DNA from 2 places in the Bartonella sp. B39 genome. Region 2 is predicted to be linked to the other one. Evidence: predicted binding sites of a transcription regulator. Region 2 holds the regulator's gene; the other holds the start of a gene.
What was found. Region 2 encodes HrcA, which represses chaperone genes, less so after heat shock. Its sites were predicted from a motif close to GTTAGCACTCNCNNNNNGNGAGTGCTAAC; they were not measured.

Region 1: a site for HrcA is predicted at 1,724-1,752, ahead of groES (co-chaperone GroES). Genes of this name have one in related genera too.

What each region holds. Positions count from the first base shown of each region.
Region 1 is NZ_CP200036.1:1,492,050-1,496,400, reverse strand. It holds gene fumC (class II fumarate hydratase) at 186-1,574, opposite strand; gene groES (co-chaperone GroES) at 1,801-2,097, shown strand; gene groL (chaperonin GroEL) at 2,158-3,801, shown strand; partial or broken gene groEL (chaperonin GroEL) at 3,895-4,092, shown strand; partial or broken gene groEL (chaperonin GroEL) at 4,186-4,351, shown strand, end outside.
Region 2 is NZ_CP200036.1:1,907,527-1,911,877, reverse strand. It holds gene thpR (RNA 2',3'-cyclic phosphodiesterase) at 1-290, shown strand, start outside; gene grpE (nucleotide exchange factor GrpE) at 397-1,059, opposite strand; gene hrcA (heat-inducible transcriptional repressor HrcA) at 1,184-2,254, opposite strand; gene rdgB (RdgB/HAM1 family non-canonical purine NTP pyrophosphatase) at 2,574-3,221, shown strand; gene hemW (radical SAM family heme chaperone HemW) at 3,218-4,351, shown strand, end outside.

The DNA of each region.
Region 1 (4,351 bases), 420 kb from region 2:
GAAAGAATTTTTAAGATTTTATTTTGAACAGTTCGAGGGTGTTCCACAAAATACCTTCAAGAGTCATAAAAAGTTCTCTAGCCCTTACAATAGGTGGCGTTTAACCTTTTAAATATTAAAAAAATCGGACCGCGAATGGTCCGATATTTTTGTGGTCTATTTTAAGAATGTTTACACATCGTTGCTTATTGCGGAGCAATCATCTTTTTGGGATCAACCAGCCGATCATAATCAGCACCAGAAACTCCAGCTTTCATTGCTTCGGTACGCAGAGTTGTGTCATTTTTATGCGCTGCCTTGGCAATTTCAGCAGCTTTTTCATAGCCAATTTCTGGTGTAAGAGCTGTCACTAGCATGAGAGAGCGTTCCATAAGGGAGTGAATGTGGATTCTATTGGCGCGTAATCCTTGGATGCAATGTTCATCAAAAGAGCGCATACAATCACCAAGAAGTGTAATCGACTGCAAAACATTATAACCAATAACAGGCTTATAAACGTTGAGCTCGAAATGCCCTTGGCTTGCGGCAAATGTTACACTGGTGTGATTGCCAAACACTTGGCATGCGACCATGGTTAAGGCTTCACATTGCGTGGGGTTGACTTTGCCTGGCATAATGGAAGATCCTGGCTCGTTTTCTGGAAGACTTAGTTCCCCTAATCCTGAGCGCGGGCCTGATCCCAAAAATCGTATGTCATTGGCAAATTTGAACAGATCAGCTGCTAATGCATTCAAGCTTCCATGGAAATGTGCAAGGGCTCCATGATGGGCGAGTGCTTCAAATTTATTGCTAGCGGTTTGGAATGTTATCCCTGTGAGAGTGCTAATTGTTTCGGCAAAGGCAACATCAAAACCTTTTGGTGCATTGAGTCCTGTTCCAACGGCTGTGCCACCTTGAGCAAGCATTTGGACATCAGTTAGAGCACTTTCAATGCGTTGGCGGTTAGCTTCTAATGCGGCACGATAACCTGAAAATTCTTGCCCTAAGGTCAAAGGCGTTGCATCTTGTGTATGCGTGCGGCCGATTTTAATGATATCTGCAAATTCTTGCTCTTTTTGTTTTAATGTAGCGATAAGAGCTTCAAGGATTGGCAGTAAGTGTTGGCGTGTTTGCAGCGTGGTGGCAATGTGAAGCGCTGTGGGAAAGGAATCGTTTGATGATTGGCTCATATTGACATGGTCATTGGGGTGAACTGGTTTTTTGCTGCCAAGTTTTCCTCCTAAAATCTTACTGGCACGATTAGCAATGACTTCATTGACATTCATATTGCTTTGTGTGCCAGAACCTGTTTGCCAGACGGAGAGTGGAAAATGCGTATCGAAATCGCCAGCAAGTACTTCATCAGCCGCCGCAATAATTGCTTTCCCAATGTTTTGTGGGAGCTTTCCTTTGTCCATATTTACAGTAGCTGCGGCTTTTTTGATAAGGCTTAAGGCATAGATGATAGCAAGAGGTTGTTTTTCTGTGCCAATATTAAAATTATGCAGAGAACGCTCCGTTTGTGCGCCCCAATAACGGTCTTGACATACCGAAATCGTTCCAAAGCTATCCGTTTCCTGACGTGTTTCAACCATGGTAAAATCCTTTTATGTTTACAGGTGTCATTAAACAACTAGATAACGCAAAATAGAAAACAGAGGCAAGGCTTTGAAGCTTTTTAAGAGAAATTATTTTAGAGACAATCCTTGACATTGAGGTGTAGCAATTTTATATTCCAACTGCTGTTAGCACTTATGCTTAAAGAGTGCTAGCAAGGACTTAAGATTAATTCAATTATATTAAGTTTTAAGGATTTTAAACATGGCTAATATACAATTCCGCCCACTTCACGATCGTGTCGTTGTTCGTCGGGTTGAATCTGAAAATAAAACTGCTGGTGGGATTATCATCCCTGATACTGCAAAGGAAAAACCTCAAGAAGGTGAAATTATTGCTGTTGGAAATGGCGCTCTTGATGACAACGGAAAGCGTGTGCCTTTAGAAGTGAAGGTAGGAGACCGTATCCTCTTTGGAAAATGGTCTGGAACCGAAGTGAAAATTAATGGGGAAGACCTCCTCATCATGAAAGAATCAGACATTATGGGAATTCTGGGCTAATTCAGAATCTCAACATTTTCATTTTGTATTATTTAAGATATAACTCCAAGGAGAAATTAAATGGCTGCTAAAGAAGTCAAATTTGGCCGTGAAGCGCGTGAGCGTTTGTTGCACGGCGTTGATATCCTTGCTAACGCTGTTAAAGTAACACTCGGCCCTAAAGGTCGTAATGTGGTGATTGACAAATCATTTGGTGCACCTCGCATCACAAAAGATGGTGTATCCGTTGCAAAGGAAATCGAACTCGAAGATAAGTTCGAAAATATGGGTGCGCAAATGTTGCGCGAAGTTGCTTCCAAAACCAATGATATTGCTGGTGATGGAACGACAACTGCAACTGTTTTGGGACAGGCTATCGTACAGGAAGGTATAAAGGCCGTTGCTGCTGGTATGAACCCAATGGATCTCAAACGGGGAATTGATGCTGCTGTTGATGAAGTGGTGGCAAATCTCTTCAAAAAAGCAAAAAAAATCCAAACTTCAGCAGAAATTGCACAAGTGGGAACAATTTCCGCTAACGGTGCTGCAGAAATCGGCAAAATGATCGCTGATGCTATGGAAAAAGTCGGCAATGAAGGCGTTATTACCGTGGAAGAAGCAAAAACTGCTGAAACGGAATTGGAAGTCGTTGAAGGTATGCAGTTTGACCGTGGGTATCTTTCACCTTATTTTGTCACAAATGCTGAGAAAATGGTGGCTGATCTTGATGATCCTTACATCCTCATTCATGAGAAGAAATTGTCTAATCTACAATCCCTTCTTCCTGTGCTTGAAGCTGTTGTTCAGTCTGGAAAACCACTTCTCATTATCGCTGAAGATGTGGAAGGTGAAGCTTTGGCAACGCTTGTTGTCAACAAGTTGCGCGGTGGTTTGAAAATTGCTGCAGTGAAAGCTCCAGGATTTGGTGATCGCCGTAAAGCTATGCTCGAGGATATTGCTATCTTGACATCAGGTCAGGTTATTTCTGAAGATGTGGGAATTAAACTTGAAAATGTCACTTTGGATATGCTTGGTCGCGCAAAGAAAGTCAATATTTCTAAAGAAAATACAACGATTATTGATGGTGCTGGACAAAAAGCTGAAATTAATGCACGCGTAAACCAGATTAAAGCGCAGATTGAAGAAACAACTTCTGACTATGATCGTGAAAAATTGCAAGAGAGACTTGCTAAACTCGCTGGTGGTGTTGCTGTTATCCGTGTTGGCGGTGCTACAGAAGTTGAAGTGAAAGAAAAGAAAGATCGTGTGGATGATGCCTTGAATGCAACACGTGCTGCTGTGGAAGAGGGTATTGTTGCTGGTGGTGGAACCGCGTTGTTGCGTGCTGCAAATGCATTGACAGTTAAAGGGAATAATCCTGACCAAGAAGCTGGTATCAATATTGTTCGCCGTGCGCTACAGGCACCAGCACGCCAAATTGCAACTAATGCTGGTGAAGAAGCAGCGATTATTGTAGGCAAGGTGTTGGAAAATAATGCAGACACATTTGGTTACAATACCGCAACAGGTGAATTTGGTGATTTGATTGCTTTGGGGATTGTTGATCCTGTTAAGGTTGTGCGTTCTGCTCTCCAGAATGCTGCTTCAATTGCTAGCCTTCTTATCACAACAGAAGCGATGGTTGCTGAAACTCCAAAGAAAGACACTCCTATGCCTCCTATGTCTGGTGGTGGAATGGGTGGAATGGGCGGAATGGATTTCTAAGCCCTTTTATAAAGGTAAAAAAACGGGTCAATTGGACCCGTTTTTTTTATGATTTTTTCATTTCCTATGGTGTTACTGTTTAGAAGCATAATCGGTGAATTTAGTGATTTGATTGCTTTGGGAATTGTTGATCCTGTTAAGGTTGTGCGTTCTGCTTTCCAGAATGCTGCTTCAATTGCTAGCCTTCTTATCACAACAGAAGCGATGGTTGCTGAAACTCCAAAGAAAGACACTCCTATGCCTCCTATGTCTGGTGGTGGAATGGGTGGAATGGGCGGAATGGATTTCTAAGCCCTTTTATAAAGGTAAAAAAACGGGTCAATTGGACCCGTTTTTTTTATGATTTTTTCATTTCCTATGGTGTTACTGTTTAGAAGCATAATCGGTGAATTTAGTGATTTGATTGCTTTGGGAATTGTTGATCCTGTTAAGGTTGTGCGTTCTGCTTTCCAGAATGCTGCTTCAATTGCTAGCCTTCTTATCACAACAGAAGCGATGGTTGCTGAGACTCCAAAGAAAGACACTCCTATGCTTCCTATGCCCGGTGGTG
Region 2 (4,351 bases):
CTCTGGTTGTTCGTATTGAGCCTTGTGAAACTCTCAACCTTTTACACGAACAAATGCAATCCATTCGAAGTAGCCTGAACTTAACGCCTGATGAAAAGCAATTTACCCCCCATATTACTGTTGCACGATTGCTTGATATTAAACCCGAAGATCTTCCTTCTTATCTGTCTTCTCAAGGTGATTTTTCATTTCCTGCCTTTGAGGTTGATCATTTTGTTTTATTGTTATCGCCATCCCCCTCAAGCGATGCCCCATATATTGTGAGAAGAAGCTGGATACTTCAAGAATAAAAGGGTGTCAAAACACCCTTTAGAGCTCTCTGGTAAAATGCTTTACGAATATGAGATCATGTATAATACTATACTTCTGTGTCGATGATGTTGTTATTGATATGTCTTAGACCGAATCAGATTCAACAGAGGGTTCTTTTATCCCCCCTTTGGCTACACCCACTATCGCAGGACGCAAAACGCGCTCACCGATAATGTAACCTGCCTGAATAACTTGCTGAACAGTATTATCTGGAACATCAGAGTTAGGGATTTCAAACATTGCTTGATGAAAGTGAGGATCAAATTTTTGCCCTTCCGGATGAATTTTCTGTACCCCGTGGCGCTCTAACGCTGCTATCATTGCACGCTCAGTCATTTCCACGCCCTCAGCTAATGTTTTCAACCCAGCATCATTCTCCTTTGCCCCTTCTGGAATAGCCTCCAAAGCCCGATTAAGGTTATCAGAAACGGATAACATATCACGTGCAAAACTAGCAATTGAATAAGCCTTCGCATCTGCTACATCACGTGCAGTACGACGTCGAAGGTTTTCCATATCTGCAGCAAGACGTAAAAGCTGATCTTTCAACTCTTTATTTTCGTCCTGCAAAGCAACTAAGGGATCGACAAGTTCATTCTTTTCTTCTTCAACCTCTGCGCAAGCCTCTGCTTCATGTGTTTTTAAAAACTCATCAGCTGCTTGTTTAAGTGCATCGCGGTCAGCTGGATTTTTCAAATCGTAATTTTCAAATGAAGCGTCAGTAAATTTGTTTTTTTCATCAGACATAAAAGTTCCATTCCTTCATAAGATTTGTTATTATCGATATTGAAATTTTGTAAACAAAAATCAAGAGGTATTTACGTATCTTAATACAATAAGCATTTATAGTACAAATATTCACTTGGTCGTTTTAACGCAACAATTGTGATATAAGCTGAGCTGTGTAATCAACCATGGGCACAATCCTGGCATAATTAAGCCGTGTGGGGCCAATAACTCCTAAGGCACCAATGACTCTTTGCTTTGAATCGCAATAAGGTGCCACAACTAAAGAAGAGCCAGAAAGTGAGAACAACTTATTTTCCGAACCAATAAAAATGCGAACTCCCGAACCTTCATCCGTTAAATCGAGAAGCTGTGCCATACTTTCACGCGTTTCAAGATCATCAAATAGGTGTCGTAACCGCTCTAAATCTTCTTCTGCTTTCACATCTTCAAGCAAATTGCTCCGCCCACGAACAATAAGATGTATTTTATGATCAGCACCTTCTCCTCCCCAAAGAGCTAACCCCGTTTCAACAAGATGATGAGATAAATGATCAAGTGCAGCCCGTGTTTCTGAGCATAAACGTGCAATTTCCTCTTTAGCTTCACTCAATGTTCGCCCCTGAATATGAGCATTAAGAAAATTCGTTGCCTCCGTTAGTTGTGCATGGGTAACCCCTTCTGGTAAATGAACAATACGATTTTCAACCTCACCTTGTTGTGTCACCAAAACTGCAAGGGCATGCTCCCTATCAAGGCGCACAAATTCAATATGCTTTAATGTCCCTTCATGTTTTGTTGCTAAAACGAGCCCTGCTCCACGTGATAGATCCGAAAGAACTTGGCTCGCTTGAATGAGAAAATGTTCAACTGATTGTGCGTGACCAGCCTCCTTGACTTGATTTTCAATACTTTCGCGCTCCTCAATTGGCAAATCACCCGCCTCCATAAATGCATCGACAAAAAATCGTAAACCTGATTGTGTCGGCATTCTCCCTGCAGATACATGAGGTGCATAAATCAAACCGAGATGTTCAAGATCACTCATCACATTACGAATGGTTGCAGGTGATAATGTCTGTTGCAAAAGCCGTGAAAGATTGCGTGACCCTACAGGTTCACCATCATTAAGATAGGCTTCAACAATATGGCGAAAGATATCACGTGAACGCTCATCAAGATATTGTAGTTCATTATCAATAGGTTTGCGCTTCATCACAATTGTTTCACTACTTTTAAAATATTCTCTCCTTATATAAGTTTTGCCAGGGTTTGGTCAAACAGTTTAAAACAGTGCAAAAGCGTAATACATATTTATCATAAAAAAAATGCTATCATCAAAAAGAAAGATACTTTTATGTATCTTTCCAATTATTGTCCTTATCAAATACATAAGATGTCATTTGAACAAAATATGAATGAACATTCAAAAATATTATGTCTCGTAAAATCTGGCAGAATTTATATTATATGATCGTTCAAGCTGGTTTTTAGCACAAAAAATCGCTATCCCCTTTCAATTTGGAGAGATGTATATGAGAAGCATAACAACTCAAAAACTCGTCATTGCTACACATAACACCGGCAAATTGCATGAAATTAGTGCATTGGTCACTTCTTTTGGTCTAAAAATACAATCAGCAAAAGAGCTTGGATTGCCTGAACCAAAAGAAACAGGAACAACGTTTGAAGAAAACGCTTATATCAAAGCCTTTGCAGCCGCAAAAAATACAGGACTTCCTGCCCTTTCTGATGATTCAGGCCTAGAAGTGGATGCATTGGATGGTGCACCAGGTGTTTATACAGCAGACCTCGCTCTTCAACCCGATGGAACACGTAATTATTTAAAAGCTATGCAAAAAATAGAAGACGAACTCCAAAAAATCAAAGCTTATGAAAAAAAACAACGAAAAGCTCGGTTTATATCGGTTCTTTGCATTGCATGGCCCGATACGCATGCAGATTATTTCCGCGGGTGCGTTGAAGGTACATTCATTTGGCCTCCACGTGGCGATAGAGGTTTTGGCTTTGATCCCATTTTTTTACCAGATGGATATGAAAATACCTTTGGCGAAATGACAACGGAGCAAAAACATGGCTGGAAACTCAACGATAAAACACCCCTCTCGCATCGTGCGCGTGCTTTCAAGCTTTTAGCAGAAAATCTTCTGGTACGCTCATGAATAAAGCTTTTGGCATTTACATTCATTGGCCTTTTTGTGCAACTAAATGTCCTTATTGTGATTTTAATTCACATGTGCGTGCCCATGGTGTTGATCAACCACGTTTTGTAACCGCCTTTGAACGTGAAATAGAAACGCAGTACTATAAAATAGGACCACGTCGTATTACGAGTATTTTTATCGGCGGGGGAACACCTTCTCTTATGACACCTCAAACTGTTGATGCCTTGTTGCAAGCAGTTGCAAGAAAGTGGACAATCGATGATAACGTTGAAATTACACTGGAAGCCAACCCATCAAGTGTGGAAGCAGAACGCTTTCGCGGATACCGCTTGGCAGGCGTTAACCGCCTGTCCTTAGGAGTACAAGCACTTAATGATAAAGCGCTACGAAAACTTGGCCGTCTTCATGATGTGAAACAGGCTCTTCACGCCATTGCTTTAGCACGAGAAATCTTTCCACGATTATCTTTTGATCTCATTTATGCCCGCCCTGAACAAACACTCGAGCAATGGAAAGATGAACTTTTTCAAGCCATAGACTTGGCAGCAGATCATCTTTCTCTTTACCAACTGACTATCGAGGAAGGAACTGCCTTTAAACGGCTTCATGCCGCCGGAAAACTTATTCTCCCCGCTTCAGAACTCGCAGCAGATCTATATCATCTTACCCAAGAAATAACTTCACTGCACGGACTTCCAGCCTATGAGATCTCAAATCATGCGATCCCCGGTGCCGAATCAGCACACAATCTTCTCTATTGGCGTTATCATGAATATGCGGGCTTTGGTCCAGGAGCTCATGGACGCTTTATTGAACGCTCACCTAATAATTTTTCTGCTTATTCAAAAACCCCTTTCTCTCAAATTGAAAACTGTGAGCGTTATGTCACAATAAATGAAAAATACCCTGAACATTGGCTCGAATTGGTAGAAAACACAGGGCATGGCTGTGTTGAAACAGAAAAATTGACCGCACCACAACAAGCAAATGAAATGCTTCTCATGGGACTGCGTCTTTGCGAAGGCTTGGATCTTTCGCGTTATGAAATCTTAAACCCCTATGGCTTACCAATGGAAAAGCTTATCGATTTACAACAGCAAGGACTGGTCGAAATGGTAGGAAACCAG